Regions from separate parts of the Micromonospora xinjiangensis genome, predicted to be linked through region 1. Evidence: riboswitches for the same ligand, from Rfam matches in the RefSeq annotation. Region 1 holds a riboswitch; each other region holds the start of a gene.

The links. A riboswitch is a leader RNA that binds a small molecule or an ion and turns the genes downstream of it on or off. The one in region 1 is predicted to bind cyclic di-AMP.
Region 2: another riboswitch for cyclic di-AMP. It lies ahead of SM573_RS29075 (C39 family peptidase); the one in region 1 lies ahead of SM573_RS21030 (coiled-coil domain-containing protein).
Region 3: another riboswitch for cyclic di-AMP. It lies ahead of SM573_RS16455 (transglycosylase family protein); the one in region 1 lies ahead of SM573_RS21030 (coiled-coil domain-containing protein).
Region 4: another riboswitch for cyclic di-AMP. It lies ahead of SM573_RS13110 (C40 family peptidase); the one in region 1 lies ahead of SM573_RS21030 (coiled-coil domain-containing protein).

The regions. Positions count from the first base shown of each region.
Region 1 covers NZ_JAXCFO010000005.1:468,937-474,719, reverse strand. The annotation lists gene SM573_RS21040 (SRPBCC family protein) at 1-49, shown strand, start outside; gene SM573_RS21035 (hypothetical protein) at 79-597, opposite strand; gene SM573_RS21030 (coiled-coil domain-containing protein) at 731-1,795, opposite strand; cyclic di-AMP (ydaO/yuaA leader) riboswitch at 1,809-1,940, opposite strand; gene SM573_RS21025 (cation diffusion facilitator family transporter) at 2,094-3,008, opposite strand; gene SM573_RS21020 (HelD family protein) at 3,112-5,229, opposite strand; gene SM573_RS21015 (alpha/beta fold hydrolase) at 5,348-5,783, opposite strand, start outside.
Region 2 covers NZ_JAXCFO010000012.1:139,641-145,423, forward strand. The annotation lists gene SM573_RS29065 (CDP-glycerol glycerophosphotransferase family protein) at 1-52, shown strand, start outside; gene SM573_RS29070 (alpha/beta fold hydrolase) at 64-810, opposite strand; gene SM573_RS29075 (C39 family peptidase) at 931-1,770, opposite strand; cyclic di-AMP (ydaO/yuaA leader) riboswitch at 2,007-2,149, opposite strand; gene SM573_RS29080 (hypothetical protein) at 2,549-3,322, opposite strand; gene SM573_RS29085 (hypothetical protein) at 3,445-3,924, opposite strand; gene SM573_RS29090 (acyltransferase family protein) at 4,017-5,384, opposite strand; gene SM573_RS29095 (polysaccharide pyruvyl transferase family protein) at 5,678-5,783, shown strand, end outside.
Region 3 covers NZ_JAXCFO010000004.1:222,235-228,017, forward strand. The annotation lists gene SM573_RS16445 (hypothetical protein) at 128-469, opposite strand; gene SM573_RS16450 (methyltransferase) at 778-1,794, opposite strand; cyclic di-AMP (ydaO/yuaA leader) riboswitch at 1,977-2,163, shown strand; gene SM573_RS16455 (transglycosylase family protein) at 2,162-2,830, shown strand; gene SM573_RS16460 (pentapeptide repeat-containing protein) at 2,941-3,603, shown strand; gene SM573_RS16465 (VOC family protein) at 3,702-4,043, opposite strand; gene katG (catalase/peroxidase HPI) at 4,424-5,783, shown strand, end outside.
Region 4 covers NZ_JAXCFO010000003.1:267,829-273,611, forward strand. The annotation lists gene SM573_RS13095 (GOLPH3/VPS74 family protein) at 1-54, opposite strand, end outside; gene SM573_RS13100 (C40 family peptidase) at 268-1,281, shown strand; gene SM573_RS13105 (N-acetylmuramoyl-L-alanine amidase) at 1,373-3,394, opposite strand; cyclic di-AMP (ydaO/yuaA leader) riboswitch at 3,651-3,787, shown strand; gene SM573_RS13110 (C40 family peptidase) at 3,800-4,840, shown strand; gene dcd (dCTP deaminase) at 4,899-5,477, opposite strand; gene SM573_RS13120 (pyridoxamine 5'-phosphate oxidase family protein) at 5,577-5,783, shown strand, end outside.

The sequences.
Region 1 (5,783 bases):
CGGTGGGGTGCTGGACGGCGAACCGGGCGGGCCGCCGGCCGTGACCTGACCACCGGTGCGTGCGGTCGCGGCGCCCGGTCAGCCCCTCGGTCGCCCGGCCGCCGTGGCCGGTCGGCGCGTGGTGGGCGGGACCGCCCGCCGCGTCCGGCCCCACGGCTTGTACGTCGACAGCACCGTAGCGATGATCATGAGAGTGGTGGACACGGCCGGGGCGATGATCAGGTCGGCGCGGTCGCGGGGCGGCAGGGCGGCACCGAGGTCCCCGGCGGCACGCAGGTTCGGTGTGAGCAGCGCCAGCACGAGCACGACCATCACCGTGGTGATCAGCAGCTTGACCAGCACCCAGCGGTGGCGCAGGAGCCCCCACGGGGTGAGCAGGCTGCTGGCGACGCCGATCACCCAGACCATCACGCTGAGCGGCGCGAAGAGTGTCGTGCCGACGAGGGCGGCGACCGGGTAGACCACGGCCGGGTCGGCCCCGCGCAGGACGGCGACGCCGAGGGTGAGCAGCACGAGGTCGGTGCCGAGCCACCCCAGCGAGGTGACCAGGTGCAGGGTGAGCAGGGCCTTGCGGGCGGTGGGCGGTGTCCGGCTCATGTGGGTGATGCTGCCCGCGTCGGCCGCCCGGATCGTCCGACCACCGACGACACCCGGCCTACGCTTCGGGACGTAGCGACCCGGCGCGGTGCCCGGTGGGTGGCCGCCACCTGGCGACCACCCACCGGCGCGATCAGTACACCGACAGGTGCACGTGGTTGGTGTGGTCGCTGGACGGGTCGCCGCCCGCCCCGCTGTACGACTTCCATCCGCTGCTGGGCAGCCAGATCTGCCGATACCAGATCACGTAGAGCACGGCGAGCCGGTCGGCGTTCCGGATGAAGTACGCGGCCAGGTTGTTGCCGTACGTCTTGTCGCCGCCGGTGGCGTCACCGCCGAAGCCGTTCTTCTGCGCGGCGAAGTCGCACGCCCGCCCCTTCGGGTGCTCTCCCGAGCCGCCGCTGCGGTAGCACGAGACGTAGCGGGTGAAGCCGGCCGCCTTGGCCTGGTTGAGCGCGTGCAGCATGCGGGGCGTGATGCAGCCGTTGGCCGGGGTCGGGTCGTTGACGCTGCACGACTCCTTGGGCCAGGACCCGTCGGAGTTGCGGGGTGCCGGGGCGGCGTTCGCGGTGGAGGTGCCGCGGTTGGAGCCGCCGCTGGCGGCGCGGGTCGAGTTGCTGGTGGCGACCTCGAGGGCCCGCTCGGCCTGCTCCTTGCGCTTGGTCATGACCGCGACCTGCTTGCGCTGCTCGCGGATCTCGCCGTCCACCGCGGCCCGGGTGCGGGTCATCTCGTCCCGCGTCTCCATCAGCTCACGCAGTGCCCGGTCCTCGTTGGCGGCGACCGCGTCGAGCGCGGCCGCGCGATCCAGGAAGCCGTCCGGTGAGTTGCTGTTGAGCAGCGCCGACACGGCGGCGAGCCGGCCGGTGCGGTAGGCGACGCCGGCGATCTCGCCGACCTTGCCGCTGCGCTGGGCCAGCTCTCCCTCGATCGTCTTCAGCTCGGCGGTCAGCTGTTGCTGGCGCTTCGTCGACCGCTCCAGGGCCGCCTTCGCGTCGAGGTAACCCCGGCTGGCCGCGTCGAGCTGGGCCCGGAGGGCGGGCGTGCCGCCCTCGTCGTCCTGCGCGGGTGCGGCGGCGGCCAGAGCGGCCGGGGGAGTGGCCGCGATGGCGGTGCCGGGGGTGAGCGCGACGCAGAGGGCGAGCGTCGCGGCGATCAGGGCCGCCGTGCGGGCGGCGCGTCGTCGTACGGGTGCCACTGGTGGCATGCACATGTCCTTCCGTCAGCCGCCGACCGGGTTAGCTGACGGGTTCGGGACGGAAGATCCCTACCGCTGACGCGGATGCACCCCACGAACGTGGTTCCCCGGCTCGCCCGTGCGGGCGATTAGGCGACGGTCCCCGCCGGCGCCGGTGGGCGCCGCCTGGCGGAGGCCGGGACCGAGCCTACCGGGGCCGGTGGGGCTGGTGCAGCAGATGTGACTCCGCGTGCCGCCACAACTACCGGTAAATCGGTCATAGGGGGACGATACACGCCAAGAATTAAGGTTGTCCTCATTACCACTCCACCGCCCCGCAGGCCCCAGCGGCCGCACCGGGCTCGATCTGCAACGTGGCGTGCTCGATGTGGAAGTCCTCGTGCAGGGCCCTGCGGGCGGCGGCGAGCACGGTAGCGATCTCGGCTCCGGGTGCCATCGTGAGGTGCGCGGAGGCCACCTCCATGCCCGAGGTGAGGGTCCAGACGTGCAGGTCGTGCACGTTGGCGACGCCGGGTACGGCGGCCAGCCGGTCGCGCACCGCGCTCACCTGGAGGTGCTCCGGTGCGGCCTGGACGAGGATCCGGACCGCGGCCCGCCCGAGCCGCCAGGTGCGGGGAAGGATGAACACGCCGATCGCCACCGCGACCAGCGGGTCCGCCCACCACCAGTCGGTGACCGTGATGAGGGCCGCCGCGCCGATGACGCCCAGCGAGCCGAGCAGGTCGCCCAGCACCTCGAGGTAGGCGCCGCGCAGGTTGATGCTCTCCTGCGCGCCCGGGCGCAGCAGTGCGAAGGCGACCACGTTGGCGAGCAGGCCGAGGACGGCCACGGCCAGCATGGGGCCGGCCAGCACCTCGGGCGGGTCGCCGAAGCGGCCGACCGCCTCGACCACGACGTAGACCGCGACCCCCGAGAGCAGCACCGCGTTGGCGAGCGCGGCGAGCACCTCGAGGCGGTAGAGGCCGAAGGTGCGCTGCGGGTTCCCGGTGGCCCGGCGCCCGGCGGTGATCGCCGCGAGGGCCATGCCGATGCCCAGCACGTCGGTGAACATGTGCCCGGCGTCGGAGAGCAGCGCGAGCGAGCCGGTGCGGAAGGCGGCCACCGCCTCGACCAGCATGAGGGCGGCCAGCAGCGCGAAGGCCGCCCAGAGCCGGCCACGGTGGTGCTGCGCGGCGTTCGCCACCGACCGCTCATGGTCATGACCTGCGCCCACGAGACCACCCTCCGCGCGACCGTTCCGACCGGTCCAACATATGCTCACATCGCTATGTATGCAAGTGAGGGGTCGGGCGGTCCGCCGACCGGGGCGGGAGCCCTCAGCCCGTCGGATCGATCGTCGTGAGCCGCTGGGTGGCCCGGGAGAGCGCCACGTAGAGGGTCCGGACACCCGAGCCCGGATCCGACCGGATCTCGCTCGGGGCGATCAGCACCACGCCGTCGTACTCCATGCCCTTCGCCTCCAGGCTGGTCACCACCTGGAGACGGGGGGCGCCGAGCGCGCCGAGCCAGGCGGCCACCTCGTCACGGCGGGGCACCGGGGTGATGACCCCGACCGTCCCCTCCACCTCGCCGAGCACCCGGGTCACCGCCGCCACGGTGGTGGTCTCCAACTCGGTCGCCGGCACGACCAGCTCGACCGGGTCGACACCCGTGGAGCGGACCGCGGTGGGCAGCGCGAGGTCGGGATCGACCCGCCGGATCTCGGCCGCCGCCACCGCGAAGATCTCCGAGGAGTTGCGGTAGTTGGTGGTGAGGGTGAAGTGGTGCCGCCGGCGGCGGCCCAGCGCCTGGTCCCGGGCCCGCGCCAGCTCCCCCGGGTCACCGGTCCACGCGGTCTGCGCCGGGTCGCCCACCACCGTCCAGGAGGCCAGCCGGCCCCGCCGGCCGATCATCCGCCACTGCATGGGCGACACGTCCTGCGCCTCGTCCACCACCACGTGCGCGTACTCCCGGTAGTCCGCCGGGCGCTCCCGGGCCGCCTCCCGCGCCGCCCGCCGCCGGTCGGCGTACGTGCTCAGCTCCCGGACCCCGCCCGCGAGCTGGAACGGGTCCCGCTTCGGCCGGGCCGGCTGCACCGGCTTGCCGAGCAGCGCGTCCAGCTCGTCGAGCAGCGCGATGTCGGCGATCGTCAGCCCGTCGGCGTCCAGCGTCCGGTACGCCTCCGACAGCAGCCGGATCTCGGCTCCGGAGAGGACGCCGCCCGCGTACCGCCGCAACCGCTCCGGACGCGCCAGCCAGCCGAGCACGTGGCGCGGGTGCAGCCGGGGCCACCAGGCCTTGAGGAACTCCCGGAACTCCGGCCGGTCGGCGATCTCGTCCTCGAAGACGCGCTGCTCCGGCAGCCGGCCGACGCCCAACCGGCGTGCCTGCGCCCACAGCGCCGCGAACACGCCGTCGAAACCCGCGCGGCGCACCTCGTTACGCCGTGCGCCCCGGGGCAGGGCCCGGTCCCGGATCGCGTCCAGCTCGCGGCGGTCCAGCCGCAACAGCTCACCCCGGTAGAGCAGGCGCAGCTCGTCCGGGCCGTCCGGCACCGCGTCGCGGACCGCCCGCTCCAGCACCCGGCGCATCCGCAGCGACCCCTTCACCGCGGCCACCTCGGGCGGGTCGGTGCGGGTGGCGGTCATCCCCGGGAAGAGCGTCCCGAGCGAGTGCAGGGTGGCGGTCTCCTCGCCGAGGGAGGGCAGCACCGAGGCGATGTACTCCACGAAGACCGAGGAGGGGCCGACCACCAGGATCCCGCCGCCGGCGTACCGGCTACGGTCGGAGTAGAGCAGGTACGCCGCCCGGTGCAGCGCCACCGCCGTCTTGCCGGTGCCCGGGCCGCCCGACACGATCGTCACCCCCGAGCCGGGGGAGCGGATCGCCTCGTCCTGCTCCCGCTGGATGGTGGCCACGATGTCGCGCATGCCCCGGCCGGTGGCCCGCGAGAGCGTCGCGAGCAGGGCGCCGTCGCCCACCACGGCCATCTCCGGCGGCGCGGCGCCCGGGTCGAGCAGGTCGTCCTCGATGCGGACGACCCGCTCACCGCTCGACTGGATCGTCCGGCGGCGGACCACGCCCAGCGGCTGGGCCGGCGTGGCCTGGTAGAAGGCGGCGGCCGCCGGCGCCCGCCAGTCGACCACCAGGCTGGCCGCGTTCTCGTCCCGGATGCCGAGCCGCCCGATGTGCAGCACCTGGCGGTCGCGCAGGTCGAGCCGGCCGAAGACCAGCCCCTCGTGCTCGGCGTCCAGGGTGTGGCGCCGCTGGGCGGCGTGGAAGACCATGGCGTCCCGCTCGACCAGCGCGCCGAAGTTGCCGACCCGGGCGAGCCGGTAGCCGTCCCGCTCGGCGCGGACCGCCGACCGCCGCAGCTCGGCGAGTCGGGCGTACACCCGGTCGAGATGCCGCTGCTCGACGGCGATCTCCTGCTCCAGGGTGGTCTGGTCGGTCACGCGCTCTCCTGATCCCCGTCGGCGGCGGCCGCGCGAGAAACCGCACGCCGCACGCCGGGCCAACCGAACGAGGGTACGCCCGGTCGTCCGTGCCGCTCCGCCAGGTGGTGCGCGGTCCTCAGGCCCCGGCCGCGGCCCGCCGCGCGACCACCGCGCCGCCGAGCACCTGGCGCAGCACGCCGAGCAGCGCGGCGTTCACCTCGTCGGGCCGCTCCATCATCAGCATGTGGCCCGCGCCCGGGCAGACGGTCAGTTCGGTGGTGGGCAGCGCGGCGGCGATCGACTCGGCGCACGGGGGAGGGGTGAGCCGGTCCCGGTCGCCGACCAGCGCGGCGGCCGGCAGGTGGGCCAGCTCGGCGAGGGTCTCCAGCCGGTGCTGTGCCCCGATGGAGGCCCGGAACCCGCCGATCGAGCGCAGCGAGGCGCGGGCCACCGCCGAGGTGACGAGACGGATGTCGGCGGGGTCGCAGTGGTCGCCGAAGAGCAGCCAGCGGATGCTGGGGCGAAGCGCGCGCAGCAGCGGCAGGGGCGGCCGCCAGGACCCGCACCGGGCC
Region 2 (5,783 bases), on a different contig from region 1:
GATCGGGCGGCCCGTGGAGTCGGACCCGGCGCCCCTGTCCCCCACCGCCTGACCGGTCCGGTCTCAGCGGTACGGTTCGACCAGCGCCAGCACCGCCTCCGGGTCCTCGACGTGCGCGTTGTGCCCGAGCCCGGGCAGCGTCCGCACCGGCACCCCGAGACGCGCGAGCTGCTCGTCGGTGACCATCGGGTCGTGCTCGCCGCGCGCCAGCAGGACCGGCACGTCGGTGGCGGCCAGCAGCGACGGCAGATCCGGCTCGCCCACGGCGAACGCGCCCGGGTCCATGGCCAGTCGCCAGCGCCCGTCAACCTCGCGCAGCCCGGCCGCGACCGCCGGATGGTCCGCGTCGAGCAGCCCGGCCAGGCCGGAGACCCGCAGGTAACGCTGGGCCGCCTCGTCGCGGCCGGCGAACCACGCGACGGGTCGCGCGGCCAGCTCGCGCGTCTTCGCCAGCTCGGCCGGCGACCAGACCGCCTTGATGCCGAGACCCACGACCGCCACCACGGGAAGCCCGGCGCCACGCGCGGCGAGGGTCAGCCCGACCACTCCGCCGAGCGAGTGCCCCAGCACGACCAGCCGGTCGGTCGGCGTGAGCGCGGCGGCCACCCGCTCGGCCAGCGCGGTGAACGAGTACGCCGGCAGCGACGGCGACGAGCCGTGCCCGGCCAGGTCCGGCGCGAGCCAGCGTCCGCCCCACCGGCGCCGCAGCAGGGGCGCCCAGGGCTGCCAGACGGCGCCGGTGGCGCCCATCCCGTGCAGCAGCAGGAGAAGCGGCTCGCCCGCCGTGGGGGCAGGGGTGTCGTCGACCATGGTCGGCAGTGTGCCACCGGCGCGGTACGCGGGCGAGTGGTGAACATCCGACAGCCGGCGATGGACGACGTCGGGCGCCGGCCCCCGTCGGGGTGCCGGCGCCCGAGGTGAGCGCGGTGGTCAGGCGGAGTAGCCGCGCGTGGTCATCCAGTTCGCGAGGTCGATGGTGGTGATCCAGTACGACGGCACCGCCGGGTTCGCCGAGTCGGCGATCTTGACCGTGCGGCCCTGGTCCCGGTAGCCCACCACGGCGATGTAGTGCCCGCCGGGGAACGAGTGCCAGCCGCCGTCGACGTCGACCGCGTCACCGGCGATGTTCGCGACCACGCCGCGCCCGTCGGTCACGGCCTTGACCACGTCAGCCTGGAGCTGGTCCATCTGTGCCGGGCTGGGCGCGGTCGGGAACATCCGGGTCCGGTAGGGGTTGCCCTTGACGACCGCGTTCAGCACCCGGGTGGTGTCCTCGGCCGAGTTGGTGCCCATCTCGGTGGTGCCCAGCTGCGCGGCCAGATCGTCCTGGCTGCGCTCGATGCCGGCCGCGCTCAGCGCGTTCCGCGTGGCGGCGGGCCCGCAGTAGTAGTAGGTGGTCTGCGCCTGGTAGTCGTAGTCGAGCACCTTGCTCGCCGGCGGCTTGGGCGGCGACGGCTTGCGGGTCAGGTCCGGGTCAGCGGCCTTCTTCTTCGCCTCGGGCGAGGCGCTCGGCGAGGCGGGAGCGCTGGTCGCGGGGGCGCTGTCGGCCGGGGTCGCGATCCGCGCCTCGCCCCGCGAGGCGGCGCTGACGTCGCTGCGCAGCTCCGCGACCGCGGTAGAGGCGCCCTGCGCGGCGGGCGCGTCGTCGGCGGTGCCGATCAGCGCGCCGGTGGTGGTCGCCAGCACCAGCGCGGCGGCCGAGGCGGCGGCGACCTGGTACGGGCGTTGGGTGGCCAGTCGACGGAGCTGACGCTTCAGGGTGTGCTTCACAGTTCCTCCACGGATCGGGGGGTGAGCGATCGCGCCGACCGGAATCGGGTGTGCGTCATCGCGCGGACCGTGCCGTCCGCGGCTGTGGGATCGCTCAGGGAAACGCCCGGTGGGCCGGGCGGGACATCGCGGGTGCCGGGATCAGAGCGCCGCTACGGAGCGGCTGGGCGTGGGCACCGCGGTGCCGTGGAGGGTCGGCGAGGGCCGAGGGGTGGGTTCGTGCTGCACGAGGATGGAACTCCTTCCGACACCGCCTACCGGGTTAGCTGACGGATTCGGGCGGGAAGATCGCCCTACCGCGGGCCGTGGCTCGCGGATTCACCCCGGACGTGCAAGTGGGTCCCCGGCTCGTGAAATCACGATTAGGCAGGTCGGCGCGGCGTCGCCTCTTGCGATCGGTTACCGCACCGGACGGGCCGACAGTACTGGTCGGCGTGGAGCCTGCCAACCCCGTCCCACCTGCTTAAACCTGGTCGCGGGCACAATTTTTCCGGGCGTGGGGACGCTGACGTGACTCAATGGGACGAGCGGTTTCGTCGGCGCCCGAGGGGCGGTACGGGACAGGCCGGCGGGAACCGTGCGGGAAGCCGGGGACAATTGCGCCCGGCTGAGCCGTGCTGACCGTTTTCGGAGACATGTGACGGGGCTCACTCGGCAAAAATCGGTCTTATCACTCAAACCGGGTGAATGGTCATCGGATCTGCCGGGTGCCCGATCGGCGTGCGTCGACCGGCGTCGCCGACGGCCCCGATCCGGCGGTCGTCCTCGCCGCCCGGTGTCAGCCGACGCGGGCGGGGCGCCAGCGGGCCGTGGACGGGGGCGCCGAGACGGCGGGGGCCACGGCCGGTGCCGACATCCGGGCCGGGTGCAGCCGCGCCGCCGCCGCATACGCCTCGGCGGCGAGGGCCCGGGCCGCCTCGGCGGCGAGGTCGGCGCCCCGCCAGGCGGACCGCTCCCGCTCCTGCGCGGCCCGGTAGTCGGCCAGCCGGCTGTCGCGGACCACCCGGGCCAGCCGCACCTCCTGCTCCACCGGATGCAGCCGGGGATCCCACCCGTCGCGGTGCCCGAACACCTCACCGAGCTGGCGAAGGCTCAGCTCGCCCCGCCAGTGCGCCGCCGTGGCCGCGCGGTGCAGGTACCGCTCCCGCGCCGCGTACTCGGCCGGCGTGTGGGGCGTACGCGGTGTGGGCAGGGCACCCGCGCCGGCGAAACGGCGGGCGACCGTCTCCGCCTCGTCGTACGCGGCCCAGGCCCGCTCCAGCTCCGTCTGGGCGGTCAGCCACTCGGCGCGTCGCCGGCGGGCGGTCTGCGCCGCGCCGGAGGCGGCCACGGCCACCTCCTCGGCGTACCGGCGCAGGTCGGCCGCCTCGGCCACGGCCAGCTCACGGTCGGTCGCCGCCGCGGGGACCGACGGGTCGCCCTCCGGCCGGTCGCGCTCGGGACGGGCGACCAGCACGGTGAGCACGATCAGGGCCAGCACCAGCAGGGCGGACCAGATGGCGGCGGCCTGCGGCACCTCGATGAGGAACTGGTAGAGGACGGTCTTCTCCATGTCGCTACCTCGGGAAGAGCGGATGCGCTGGCAGGGCGGGCGTACGACAGTCGCGCGGCGGGTGGGCCGGGCGGTCGTCAGAGGGCGGGTCGGAGCGACGGCGGAGGGCCGGCGCCCGGAACTCAGACGCCCGGCGGGGCCCGCGACGCCCGGACCGGCGCCACGGCCGTGTGCGGCACCCGGGCCCGGACGCCCGGCTCGGCGGGACCCGCGCGCACCAGCGCCGGCAGTGCGAGATCGGCGGCGACCGCCACCGTCTCGTGCGGCGCCTGACCCGGCACGCGCTCGGCGGCCGCTGGCGCCGCGTCGGCCGCGCGGTGCGGACCGACCACCTCGGCGCCCGGCGCCCCGAACGCGGCGAGCGACGGCGTGTCGATCGTCTTCCCGGCCCTCGCCGGCTCGTCTCCGTGCGACGCGGCGCCCGCGACCCACACGCCGGCCGGCGGCGGGTCGTCGACGGCTCCCGGCCCCTGTGCCGCCGAGGCCGCGGCGGGCGACAGCGCCCCGAGGGTCAGCGCTCCGACGACCGCGAGACTGGCGAGCAGCCGGGTCGCCCACCGCGCCACCCACCACAGCGGACAGGTGAGCGCGACGGGAAGCACGGGTCAACGCTACCGTCGCCGCCGCCGGTCCGCATCGATGGCGGGCGTGTCGTCCGCGCCACGCCGACGGCTCCGACCTGGGTGGACGCCGCTCAACGCCCGTCCACGGGCACCCGGTGGGCGTCGTCGCGGGCTCTCGCGGAGCCCGGCCGACCGCCCGCGCCCCCGTCGCCGGATCGAGGCCTCGGCACGACCGGCGCGGCACGGGTCGCCGTGGCAGCGCTCGGATCCACCGCGGGACCGGAACCGTCCACCGTGGTCGCCGCGGCACGGGTGGCGGGGGCGACGACCGGGCGGGTGGCGGGACCCGCGCCCGGGCCGGACACCGGATCGGCGGCCGGCTCCGCGAGCCGGCGGGCCGACCGGCGCGGCCCGAGCAGACGCGTCATCGGTGTCTCGACCCAGCGGTGCAGCAGCGCGGCCAGCGCCAGGGTGAGCAGGAGGAAGCCGAGCACGGCGGCCGGACCCCACCAGCCGGGCAGGCCGGTGCCCCAGTCACCGCTCAGGCGGAGCACCGTCGTCACGACGAGGACGTGCACCAGGTAGAAGGCGAACGAGACCTCGCCGAGCCAGACCATCGGCCGCGATCGCCACGGCGAGCGCCGGCCGCGCACGTCGGCGTCGGCCGCCGCCGTGATGACCAGGACGTACGCCACCGACAGCAGCGCCGCCCAGAACTCGGCGGGGATCCAGCCGGCGGCGACCACCCAGGTGGCGACGAAGAGGACGCTGGCCAGCGGGAGTCCCGGGCCGCGCCACCGGCCTCGTCGCATCAGCTCCGCCGCGGCGACGCCCATCCAGAACTCCAGGGACCGCACCAGCGGGAAGACCTGGGTGAACCACCACCGGTGCTCCTCCGGCACCAGCAGCTGGCCGGGCCAGAGCGCCAGGATCAGCAGCGGCACCGCGACGACGACGGCCCGGAGCAGCCCGGGCCGGGCCCGGCGCACCAGCGGCAACGCCATCGGCAGGCAGAGGTAGAAGAAGAACTCGCACGAGAGCGACCAGCTCACCGTGTTGACGCTGTAGAAGTGACCCGGCCGCGGATCCCAGGCCTGGAGCAGGAAGAGGTTCTCCAGCGCGACGCCGAGCCGCACCGGGTCGGCGAACCAGAACGCGACCACCAGGGCGAGCGCCCAGAGCACCACGTGATTGGGCCAGATCTTGGCGAACCTGCGGCGCCAGAAGACCCGCCACCGCTCACCCGGTCGGGCCGACCACACCAGCACGAAGCCGCTGAGGATGAAGAAGAACTGCACCCCGGAGAGGCCGAGGGAGAAGACCCGGCCCATGACCTCCTGAAGGCCGGGCTCGGCGACGATCCGCATGGTGGCGGCGTGGAAGCCGAACACCAGCAGCGCCGCCATCCAGCGCAGCCCGGTGAGGGAGGGCAGCCGGCCCGCCGGCGTGCCGGGCCCGGTGGACCGGGCGGACGACGGTTCCGCCGCGACGACCGTCATGCCGGCTCACCCCGCGTCGGCAGCACGTACCTCTCCTCCCGGGAGTCGATCTCGCGGGCGGCGCGGCCGCCCACCGCGCGGATCCGGTCATTCCACGCGTTCGGGCACCCTACCCCGACGGTCCCAGGGGTGCCCGGTGCGCGTGGGAGAGGAGAGACGCGTGGATGTGGTCCCGGCGTCGCGGTGACCTAGTATCGCGGGATCCGTGGGGCGCGGGAGTGACCTCCGGACGCCGTACCCGGGACGATCGTGCGGATCGGCGCGTCGCCGACCGACGAGAGGTGGAGCCAGCGATGCATCAGCGGATCCTCATGCGGGCCAGGAAGGGGCCCTTCGACGTGTACTCGCCGGAGGAGACCTTCGAACGCAACTGGATCGGCGAGAACAGCGGCAACCTGG
Region 3 (5,783 bases), on a different contig from region 1:
GGCCGCCGCGCTGGCCGGCGCCGCTCAGCTCCTGCGTCACCGGTCATCGGCGGCGGCGCCCCGGGGCTGCCCGGTGCGCCCGGTCGGGAGGTAGCCCCGGTGTCCGAGGCGCGCCGACGCCCCGCCGTTACGCCGCGGAGGCGCTCGTCTCCGCCCCCCGTACGTGGGCGGTCGTGCCGCGGCGCGCCGCGGGCACCACCGAGGCGCCGGCCCAGCCGGCGGCGGCATCCCGAGCGAACGGGGTGGTCGGCTCCTCCGCGCCCTCGCCCTGGGCCGCCCGCAACGCGCGTTGCGCGTTGTTCCACGCCGTGCACGGCCACGCCTCGCCCGCGCAGAGCAGGTTGCGGCAGCCGCCCTCGCCGTCGGGTTCGTGCGCGTCGGCCACCTCGAGGGCGAGCTTCCACAGCAGCGGGTCACTCACCCCCTCGGGGCGGTCTGTGACGGCATCGCTACGGCTTGTCTCGGACATGGTCGTCCCCCCTGGGATTCGTGTGCCGCCCTACCTTCACCACTGCGTCCCCCCGGTAAACCACGACTGGGGCGGCACTTCTGCCGTGGTCTCCGCCCGGATTCTCGCCGACCCCCCTGACGTCCTCCAGGCATGCTGGTCGTCATGTCGCAGTCATCACGCCGCGACAGGCTGGTTGACCGGCCACTATCACCATCCGTCACCCGTCACGCGGCGCACGGTGACGGCGGGGTGCGGCGGTGTGCCTGCGACGGCACTGCGCGCGGCCGGGGATGGGTGGCGCCCACGGGCCGCCTGCTGGAGGCCGGTCAGGCGCGGTGACCGATCACCGCCCCGTTGGCGCCCGGCGCGTCGAAGGGCACCGTACGGACGTCGACGAACCCGGCGTCGGTGAGCCAGGCGGCGTACTCGGCCGCGGAGTAGTTCCTGCCGCCCTCGGTCTCGACGAGCATGTTCATGCCCATCAGCGCGGCCTCCGGCGGGCCGGTGCGCTCGTCGTTCAACAGCAGTTCGCAGACGACCAGCGCACCGCCGGGTGGAAGCGCCGCGTGGCACCGGGCCAGCAGCGCCCGGTTGGTGGGCTCGTCCCAGTCGTGCAGGATCATGCTCAACAGGATCACGTCGTGACCCTCCGGCAGCGCCGGGTCGGCGAGGAAGTCGCCGGGCAGCGCCTCGATCCGACCGGTCAGGCCGGCGGCCGAGATCTGCTCCTCGGCGCGGAGGCAGACGTGCGGCAGGTCCAGGACGGTCGCCCGCAGGTCCGGCAGGCGGCGGCAGAGCTCGATCGGGAACGCCGCGGCGCCGCCGCCCACGTCCAGCAGCCGACGGTACGGGCCGAAGTCGTACGCCTCGGCGAGGGCGCGCGCGGTGAAGCTGGAGGTGGAGTACATGGCGTCCCAGAACTGGGCGATCATTTCGGGATCGCTCGTGTCGAACATCGACTGCTGGGTGGCCGGGTCCCAGGTGAGCGGCCGGTCGGTGCGCAGCGCGTCGGCGATGCGGTGCCACGGCAGGTACGTGCGCAGGTCGGAGTATCTGACCTGCCCCCCGAAGTAGTACGGGCGACCCTCGACCAGGAACTGCTCGGCCAGTTCGGAGTTGCGGTATCCGTCGCCGGCCCTGCGCAGCAGGCCGAGCGAGGCGCAGGCGGCCAGCAGCATGTCGGCCGGGCGCTCGGCCAGCCCGAACTCGGCCGCGGCCTCGTCGACGGTGATGGTCCGTCCGCCCGCGAGTCGGGTGAACAGGCCGAGCTCCACGCCGACCGCGAGGGTCTTGAAACCCCAGACGCCGGCGACGAGACGCATGAGAGGAGTGGGACTGAGCATCGATACATAAGATCATGGATGGGCGGCCCGGTGGGTGCGCCGCGGCGGCCGCAGCACACCTCCCGCGGGCCCGCAACTGGAGAAACGGCGCTCCCGTGTGGACCGGTGAACAACTTCACAGGCAGTGGGCGATCGACCTGAACGGTGCCTAACGTCGATCGGGTTCGCCAACGTGGACACCGCGACCGGTAACGCCAAATCCTGCCGCCGGTCGTCGGCACTCGTGATTCAGGCAGGAGCGGGGGACCCACCGTTCCTCGGCGCCACCGGCCTCCCGTGCCGGGCGCCTCGGGGTGAAGCCGCCCATCCGCGGCCGGGCTCCTCAGCCCGAACCCGACAGCTCACCTCGCCGGCGTGGAGGAAATCCATGTCATCTTCGTACAACGCCCGTCACCGGGCCGTGACCGCCCGTCGCGCCGCCGTCGGCACGCTGGCCGCAGGCGCGGTCACCGGCGCCGTCGCACTCTTCGGCGCGGCGCCCGCCCAGGCCGCGGTCAACTGGGACGCCATCGCCCAGTGCGAGTCCGGCGGCAACTGGCACATCAACACCGGCAACGGTTACTACGGTGGCCTGCAGTTCTCCCAGAGCACCTGGGCGGGTTACGGCGGCAAGAAGTACGCCGCCCGCGCCGACCTCGCCACCCGTGGCGAGCAGATCGCGATCGCCGAGAAGGTGCTCGACGGCCAGGGCATCGGTGCCTGGCCGACCTGCGGCAAGAAGGCCGGCGCGACGTCCTCGAAGTCCACCTCGAAGTCGTCCAAGTCCACCTCGAAGTCGTCGAAGTCCACCGCGAGGTCGACGTCGAAGCCGTCGCCCGAGCCGGAGCGCTCCAGCGGCGGCGAGAAGTCGACCACCCGTGGTGAGCGGCCCGCCGCGACCGGCCACACGTACGTGGTCCAGCCGGGCGACACCCTCTCGCAGATCGCCGAGGCGCGCCACGTGGCCGGTGGCTGGCACGCCCTGTACGAGCGGAACGAGCGCGTGGTCGGCGACGACCCCGGCCTGATCTTCCCCGGTCAGCGCCTCAGCCTCTGATCGGCTCGACCGCGACGGCCGGGGGCCCGCGATCCCGCGAGTCCCCGGCACGGCCGGGTCCGCGCCGCCGGGCGGCGTGCCCAGCCCGCGTCCCGGCAGGTTGAGCACACGTGCGCACCACCACGATCGGCGACGTGCGGCTCCTGCTGCCGGACCTCCACCCCGACGACCTCGACAGCGTGACCGAACTGACCGACGGGCTCACCGAGGCCCTCGTCGAGGGCGCGTCCCGACCCGGTGCGCGACTGGAGGGTGTCCGCGTCCGCAGCAGTCGCATCGCCGGTGCGGACCTCAGCGGGGCCACCTGGGAGACCGGCGGCCTGCACGGCTGCGAGATTGCCCGCACCGATTTCTCCGGCGGCGCGCTGACCGGTGTCACCATCGAGCGCTGTGTGATCACCGGCTCCCGGTTCACCGGCGCGGAACTCACCGACGTACGCCTGAAGGACGTCCTGTTCGACGGCTGCCGGTTCGACTACGCCACCTTCCAGCGCGTCACCGCCGCCGGCTCGGTCGCCCTCACCGACTGCACCCTCGCGGACGCCACCTGGTCGACCTGCCGCCTGCCGGGCATCGCGCTGCGCTCCTGCGACCTGACCGGCCTGGACCTGCGCTCCTGCCAACTCACCGGCGCCGACCTGCGGGGCAATCGCCTTTACGGGCTCAGGACGCCCCTGGACAACCTGCGCGGTGTGGTCCTCGGCGAGGATCAGCTTCCGGACCTCACGCGGTTGACCGTCGGCGCCCTCGACCTCACCGTGCGCCAGGATTGACGCCGAGGAGGCATCGCGCGACGACGACCGGCTCCCACTCGTCCCGTGAAACCGGAGCTGATCGTCCACGCGGCCGTGCTCCCCGTCCGGGCAGGCGGTCAGCGGGGAGCACCCCCGAAGTCGATCTCGTTGCCGTCCGGGTCCCGGTATCTCGCCTTCCGGACACCGTTGGGGTAGGTCTCCCGATGCGCGGGCTCCAGCCCTCGCGCGCTCGCCTCGGCCACGCGGGCGTCGAAGTCGTCGACGAAGACGGTGTGCAGTGCGTGACCGGCGCGCTCCGGCCGGTGCTCGACGAAGACGAACCGGTGCTCGGCCAGCTCCCACACCGCCTCGGTGTCGCTGGCCACGAACGTCGGCGGCGACCCGAGCAGCCGCTCGTACCACTCGATTGCCCGCGCGTAGTCGGCGACGGGGATGCCCGCGAAAAGATCGACAGCCATGGTGTCAGGCTAGGGCCGGCCCCCGACATCGCACGGTGGGTCCGCCCGTGGAAGATCCACTAGGCTGGCGGCGGCCCCCGGTGACGTCCAGCCCATTTTCTTGACCCATTCCAGAAAACGGGTGAGACTCCCTCCCGTGACCGCGACACCGGACTTCCCACAAACGTTGCGCGGAGCCGCGTCGCGCGTGACCCGTCCCCGGCCGGCCGTGCCGTTCCCGCCACCGGCGTCGACCGCGCCGCCGGTGCGGCGCCCGGCCTGACCGCCACCGAGGACAACGGCTGATCCATGACGCCGAGCACCCTCTGGGCCCGCCCGTGTCCCAGAGGTTCCACCGCAAGCACCCACTGATCCCCCTGGTCAGTCACGGAAGGAACCAGATGTCCGAGAACCACGACGCCGTCGTCCACGACGCGGAGGCCGGCAGCGAGTCCCGCTGCCCGGTCGCGCACGGACGCGCCCCGCACCCGACCCAGGGCGGCGGCAACCGCGGCTGGTGGCCGAACCGGCTCAACCTGAAGATCCTCGCCAAGAACCCGGCCGTGGCGAACCCGCTGGGCGAGGAGTTCGACTACGCCGAGGCGTTCAAGAGCCTCGATCTCGCCGCGGTGAAGCGGGACATCGCCGAGGTCCTCACCACCTCGCAGGACTGGTGGCCGGCCGACTTCGGCCACTACGGCCCGTTCATGATCCGGATGGCGTGGCACAGCGCGGGCACCTACCGCCTCCGCGACGGCCGCGGCGGCGCCGGCGCCGGGCAGCAGCGGTTCGCGCCGCTCAACAGCTGGCCGGACAACGGCAACCTCGACAAGGCCCGCCGCCTGCTGTGGCCGGTCAAGAAGAAGTACGGCAAGAACCTCTCCTGGGCCGACCTCATGATCCTCGCCGGCAACGTCGCCCTGGAGTCCATGGGCTTCAAGACCTTCGGCTTCGCCGGCGGCCGCGCCGACGTCTGGGAGCCCGACGAGGACGTCTACTGGGGCCCCGAGACCACGTGGCTCGGCGACGAGCGTTACACCGGCGACCGGGAGCTGGAGCAGCCGCTCGCCGCGGTCCAGATGGGCCTCATCTACGTCAACCCGGAGGGCCCCAACGGCAATCCGGATCCGATCGCGGCCGCCCGGGACATCCGCGACACGTTCGCCCGCATGGGAATGAACGACGAGGAGACCGTCGCCCTCATCGCCGGCGGTCACACGTTCGGCAAGACCCACGGTGCGGGCACCACCGACCACGTCGGGCCGGAGCCCGAGGGCGCCCCGATCGAGGAGCAGGGCCTGGGCTGGAAGAACAGCTTCGGCACCGGCAAGGGCGCGGACACGATCACCAGCGGCCTGGAGATCATCTGGACCACGACGCCCACGAAGTGGACCAACAACTTCTTCTGGAACCTCTTCGGCTACGAGTGGGAGCTGACCAAGAGCCCGGCCGGCGCCCACCAGTGGAAGCCCAAGCACGGTGCGGGTGAGCGGACGGTCCCCGATGCCCACGACCCGTCGAAGCGGCACGCCCCGGGCATGCTGACGACCGACCTCGCGCTCCGTTTCGACCCGGTCTACGAGCAGATCTCGCGGCGCTTCATGGAGAACCCGGACGAGTTCGCGGACGCGTTCGCCCGCGCGTGGTTCAAGCTGACCCACCGCGACATGGGCCCGATCCAGCGCTACCTCGGCCCGGAGGTCCCCGCCGAGACGCAGATCTGGCAGGACCCGATCCCGGCCGTGGACCACGAACTCGTCG
Region 4 (5,783 bases), on a different contig from region 1:
CGCGTCGTCGTAGCCGAGGAGGGCGAGTTCGTGCGCGAGGGTGAGGTGCGCCATGGCGCCACGGTAGTTCGGCGGCGCACGGGACAGCCCCGTCCGCCGCGACGGACACCCTTCGTACGCGCGGTGTTCCACACAGGGTGACGGCGCGCGTCGTCGCCTTGATTCCGCTTCGGCGCTTCCCTATCGTGGGGCACCGACCGCTGTGGGTCGTCTGCCCTCGCCTCTTCCCCTCCGCGAGGCGCCCGGCGGTCGGTTGCAAAGGAGTCGGTGCCGGTGGCAACCATGCCCCCCCATCGTCACGCACCGGGACGTTCCGCTCGTCCGGGTGGCCTGCGCCGGGTCGCCCACCGCCTGCTCACCCTGGTCGCCGCCGCGGCCGTCGGCGCCGGCATGCTCGCCGCGCCGGCACACGCCGCGCCTTCGGTCGAAGAGATCGAGGCGCAGATCGACAAGCAGTGGGAGCAGCTGGAACCCACGATCGAGCAGTACAACAAGGTGCGGGCGCAGCTGAAGGTCAACCAGAAGAAGTCGGCCGACCTGCAGAAGAAGATCGAGCCGCTCGCTCTGCAGTCCGAGATCGCGATGAGCCGGGTCGGTGACCTCGCCTCCCGCTACTACATGAGCGGCCCCTCGCAGGAGGTCGGTGCGCTGCTGGTCAGCGCCAAGCCCGACACGCTCACCGAGCAGCTCACCATCCTGGACCGGCTGGCGCGGCAGGAGCGGAAGCAGGTCGAGGGCATCCTCAAGATCCGCGCCAAGTACGACACGCAGAAGCAGAAGCTGGACGCCCTGATCGTCACGCAGACCAAGCAGCGGGACGACCTGGCCGCCAAGAAGAAGAACATCGACGCCGAGATCAAGCGGCTGGAGAAGCTGCTGCCGAAGACCGTCGTCCGGCCGGAGAACTGCCCGACGGTCAAGGGCGTGGTCAGCGAGGCGGCCCGCGTCGCGATCAAGACGGCCTGCCAGCAGGTCGGCGACCCGTACGTGTGGGGGGCCACCGGCCCGAACTCGTTCGACTGCTCCGGCCTGACCCAGTACGCGTACAAGGCCGCCGGGATCAGCCTGACCCACTTCACCGGTGCACAGTGGAACGAGGGCAAGGCCATCCCGCGCTCCGAGGCGCGCCCGGGTGACCTGGTCTTCTTCTTCAGCGACCTGCACCACGTGGGGCTCTACCTCGGCAACGACCAGATGGTGCACGCGCCACGGGCCGGTAAACCGGTCCAGGTGGCGAGTATCAACAACATGCCGGTCGCCGGCTTCCGGCGACCCGGCTGATCCACCGCCCACGACGAGAGCCCCCGGTCGATCCGACCGGGGGCTCTCGCGTTCGCCGCCGACCGTCAGGGCCCGGTCGGCCCGTCGGCCGTCACCGGGGCGCCCCGATCGGGGACGGGAGCAGCAGCACGTCGTCGAGGTTGACGTACATGATGCGGTGGCCGAACTGGACCTGCACGTACCGCAGGTCGCCCCGGACGACCGTCCAGTCGCCGGGCGACGAGCCGTCGAAGGTCACCGCGCGGTAGTACTCGCTCGGCAGGATCCCGCCGACCGCGTACCGCTGCCCGGCCGGGAACGTGTACTGCAGCGGCGAGATCGTCTGGTACGGCACGCCGGCCGGGTACGCGTCCTGCTCCGGGTAGGCGCGGCCGTAGACGGGAATCGTGGCCTTCCCCGGCTTCGGGGTCGCCACGAGCCCGGTGGCCCACTTCGCGGTCGGCGCCGAGGCGGGGTTCTGGAACCACGCCTTCTGGCCGAGGTACCAGATCGCGGTCCAGTCGCCGCGCACCTCGGCCACCGCGTACGTCTGCCCCGCCGAGGCGCGGGCGCCGTGGTCGGAGACGTACATGGTGTTCGGCGTGCCGTCCGGGCGCTCGCCGAGGTCGTTGACGAGCGGGGCGTCGTGGCTCGGCGCGCTGTGCAGGACCACCGCGGAGGAGCCGCGCAGCGGGCAGGGCTCGGCGGGCGGCGGCGGGGTCGGCACGCCGGGCGGCTGCTGGTTGCAGCCCTGGAGGGCCGGCCGGTTGGTGTCGAAGTCGGGGTCGATGGTGACCAGGCCGGTCCGCGCGGTGCCGGTGGTCCGGAACGGCGCCTTCAGCAGGTCGAAGTAGTGCGACCAGTCCCAGTACGGGCCCGGGTCCCAGTGCATGCCGGCGACGGTCGAGGCCACCGTGCCGGGCACGTTGTCGTGGCCGATGATGTGCTGGCGGTCCAGTGGAATGTGGAACTTGTGGGCCAGGTACCGGACCAGCTTCGCCGAGGTGCGGTACATCGCCTCGGTGTACCAGGTGCCGTGACCGGCGAAGCCCTCGTGCTCGATGCCGATCGACTTGGCGTTGACGTACCAGTTGCCGGCCTGCCAGCCGACGTCCTTGGCCTTGACGTGCTGGGCCACGTGGCCGTCCACCGAGCGCAGCGTGTAGTGCCAGCCCAGGTAGTCCGCTCGCTTCACCAGGTCGACGCTCGGGCCGTAGTACCCCTCGGTGTCGTGGATGACGATGTACTCGATCTTCTGCTGGGCCGGTCGGTTACCCAGGTCGTGGTTGCCGTAGTCGCCGGCGCCCGGGCCGTACTGCTCGTACGGGGCCGGGATCCACTCGCAGCCGAGGCCGACGGGGCACTCCAGCCCGTCGGGCCGCTCCGCCCGGCGCAGCCCGAGCCGGTGCAGGGTGTCCGCCCGCACCGTCACCGCCTGGGCGGCGAGGGTGACCTGGTGACCGTCGTCGGTCCGACGGCTCGCGCCCGCGCGGATCTGGTCGTACACCTCGTCGGCGAAGGCGGTGGCGGTCGCCTCGGTGTCGGCGCCCGAGTAGCGGGCCACCGCGCCGTACCAGGCCCCCGCGTCGGTTCCGGTGCCGACCGGGCCGCCCAGCTCCCTCTGGTACGCGGCGAGCAGCGCGGCGCCCCCTCGGATGTTGGTGGCCGGGTCGGCGCGCAGCGCCTCGACCGGCGCCCCGGTGAGCGCGGCGGCGGCCTGGAGCGTCTGCAGCGCGGCGGCGGGCGCCCTGTCGGCCCCCGCGGCTCCCGCCGGTGCGTCCACGGTCATCGGGCGGGACGTGTCCCCGCGCGGGTCCTCTCCCTCGTCGACGTGGAAGCCGGAGGGCAGGCTCGCGACGTGGGCCGCGTCGGTGAGGTGCAGCGGGCCGTAGCCGCCGCTGGTGCTCGGCGTGCCGGCGTGGGTGTCCCATCTGGACTCCAGGTACGAGACGCCGAGCAGGACGCTCTCCGGCACGCCGTACTCCGCCGCCGCGGCGGCGTACTGCTGCTGTCGGTCACCGCCCGACGGGGCGCCGGCGAGCGGGGCGGCGCCGGCCGGAACGCCGGCGAGGGGCACGGCCACGGTGGCGGCGACCAGCGCGGTGGCGAGCAGGCCACGCCTGCCCCTGGACATGGTGGGAAGGTGCATCGAACCCCCAGGAATGGACGGGTCAGGTATTTGTCACCTTCACTCCGTCACCGCACCGGGGTCAATACCTTTCCGTCGTCGGACCGAATTCGAAGAAAACTTTCGACATCGCACCGGCCGTCCGCCGACGTGGTGGCGAGCACGGAGTGTCACGGCGCGAAGGGTTGCGGATCAATAACGGGGCTCTCTAGTCTGGTCAATCGTCGGCCCGGTAGCAGGTCCGTCCAACCCGGGCGGTAACGGTCCGACACCGCCGAGTCGCTCGACGAGCGAGCCGGGGACCCAGGTTCCCGGGGTGAATCCGCAGCCAATGCGGTAGGGCGCCTCCCTTCCCGCCCGAACCCGTCAGCTAACCCGGTAGGCGGTCAGGAAGAAGGAGTACGGAGCCCGGTGGCCCACCATGCCCCGCGGCCGCCGTCGATCGGGCCGGTGACCGCCGGCCCCTCGACGGACGCGCCGCGTTCCCGCTGGTCCCGCTTCACCACCGCCCTCGCCGCCCTCGTCGGCGTTGCCGTCATCCTGACCGGCAGCGCGACAGCGGCCCACGCCGACCCGTCGATCGCCGAGATCGAGCGCCAGATCGACGAGGACTGGAACAAGCTCGAGCCCGTCATCGAGCAGCACAACGCCACCCGCCAGGCGCTCGCCGCCAAGCGCACGCAGGCCGACGCGTTGGCCGACCGGATCAAGCCCCTGCAACTCCAGGTCGACCAGGCTATGAACGAGGTCGGCGCGCTCGCGGTACGGGCGTACAAGGGCGAGGACGTCTCCACCGTCAACGCCGTGCTGGGCAGCCGTAGCCCCGGCGAGCTGGTCGGCCAACTGGAGCTGCTCGACCGGTTCGCCCACAGCCGGCAGCAGGGTGTGCGGCAGGTGGCCGACCTGCGCGACGAGTTGATGCGCCAGAAGGCCCCGCTCGACGCCCTGGTCGCCCAGCTGACCCGGGCCGAGGCCCAGTTGGCGGCGAAGAAGAAGCAGATCAACGCCGAGATCGACCGGCTGCAGAAGCTGCGGATCAAGGTGTACGGCAACGGTGGCGGCGGCCCGCTGCGGCCCGCCCCGTGCCCGGCCACCTACCCGGGCGGGCCGGCCGGAGTGGCGGTCAAGTTCGCCTGCGCGCAGATCGGCAAGCCGTACGTCTGGGGCGCCGAGGGCCCCGACGCGTACGACTGCTCGGGCCTGGTGCTCGCGGCCTGGGCCAAGGCCGGTGTCGCCCTGCCCCACAACGCGGCCCAGCAGCGGCGGGTGACGAAGACGGTGAGCCGGGCGGACCTACGCCCCGGTGACCTCGTCTTCTACTACAGCGACCTGCACCACGTGGGCATGTACGTCGGCGGCGGCTGGGTGGTCCACGCCTCGCAGGCCGGGGTGCCGATCAAGATGAAGAAGGTCGACGACGGCCCCATCCACAGCTTCGGCCGGCCGGGCTGACGCGTACGCCGAGAAGGGGGCCCGCTCCGACCCCGGAGCGGGCCCCCTTCTCGTGGTGTCAGCGGGTCGGCCAGGTGCGCCAGTTCTGCCAGGACCGGCTCGGGGTCGGGCCGCGCTGCCCCTGGTAGCGCGAGCCGTAGACCGCCGAACCGTAGGGGTGCTCGGCCGGCGAGGAGAGCCGGAAGATGCAGAGCTGCCCGATCTTCATGCCCGGCCAGAGCGTGATGGGCAGGTTGGCCACGTTCGACAGCTCCAGCGTCACGTGGCCGGAGAAGCCGGGGTCGATGAAGCCCGCGGTGGAGTGGGTGAGCAGGCCGAGCCGGCCGAGGCTCGACTTCCCCTCCAGCCGCCCGGCCAGCTGGTCGCCGAGCGAGATCACCTCGAGCGTCGAGGCGAGCACGAACTCGCCGGGGTGCAGCACGAACGGCTCTCCGTCGGGGACCTCGACCACGGAGGTCAGGTCGTCCTGCTGCCGGGCCGGGTCGATGTGCGTGTAGAGGTGGTTGTTGAAGACCCGGAAGAGCCGATCGAGACGGACGTCGATGCTGGACGGCTGGACCAGGGTGGGCTCGAACGGCTCCAGCCCGAGCGTGCCGGCCTTGATCTCGGTGACCAGGTCGCGGTCGGAGAGCAGCATCGCACCACCATAGCGAGGCTTCCTCGAAGGTCCCCATCCGGTGCGGGTGACCAGCGCGTCGCGGTCGCTCCTCGTACATTTGTTCGATAGAATGCCCACATGGCTTCCTGGTCCGAATTCGCCGCTGACGAGCCCCGGCTCGCCGACGGGATCCGCGTTCTCATGCAGCAGTACGGTCCGGGCTTCGGCTATCTGGCCACGGTCCGTGCCGACGGCGGGCCCCGGGTGCACCCGGTGTCACCGGTGATCACCGACGAGGGTCTCTTCTGCTTCATCATCGACTCGCCCAAGCGGCGTGACCTGGAG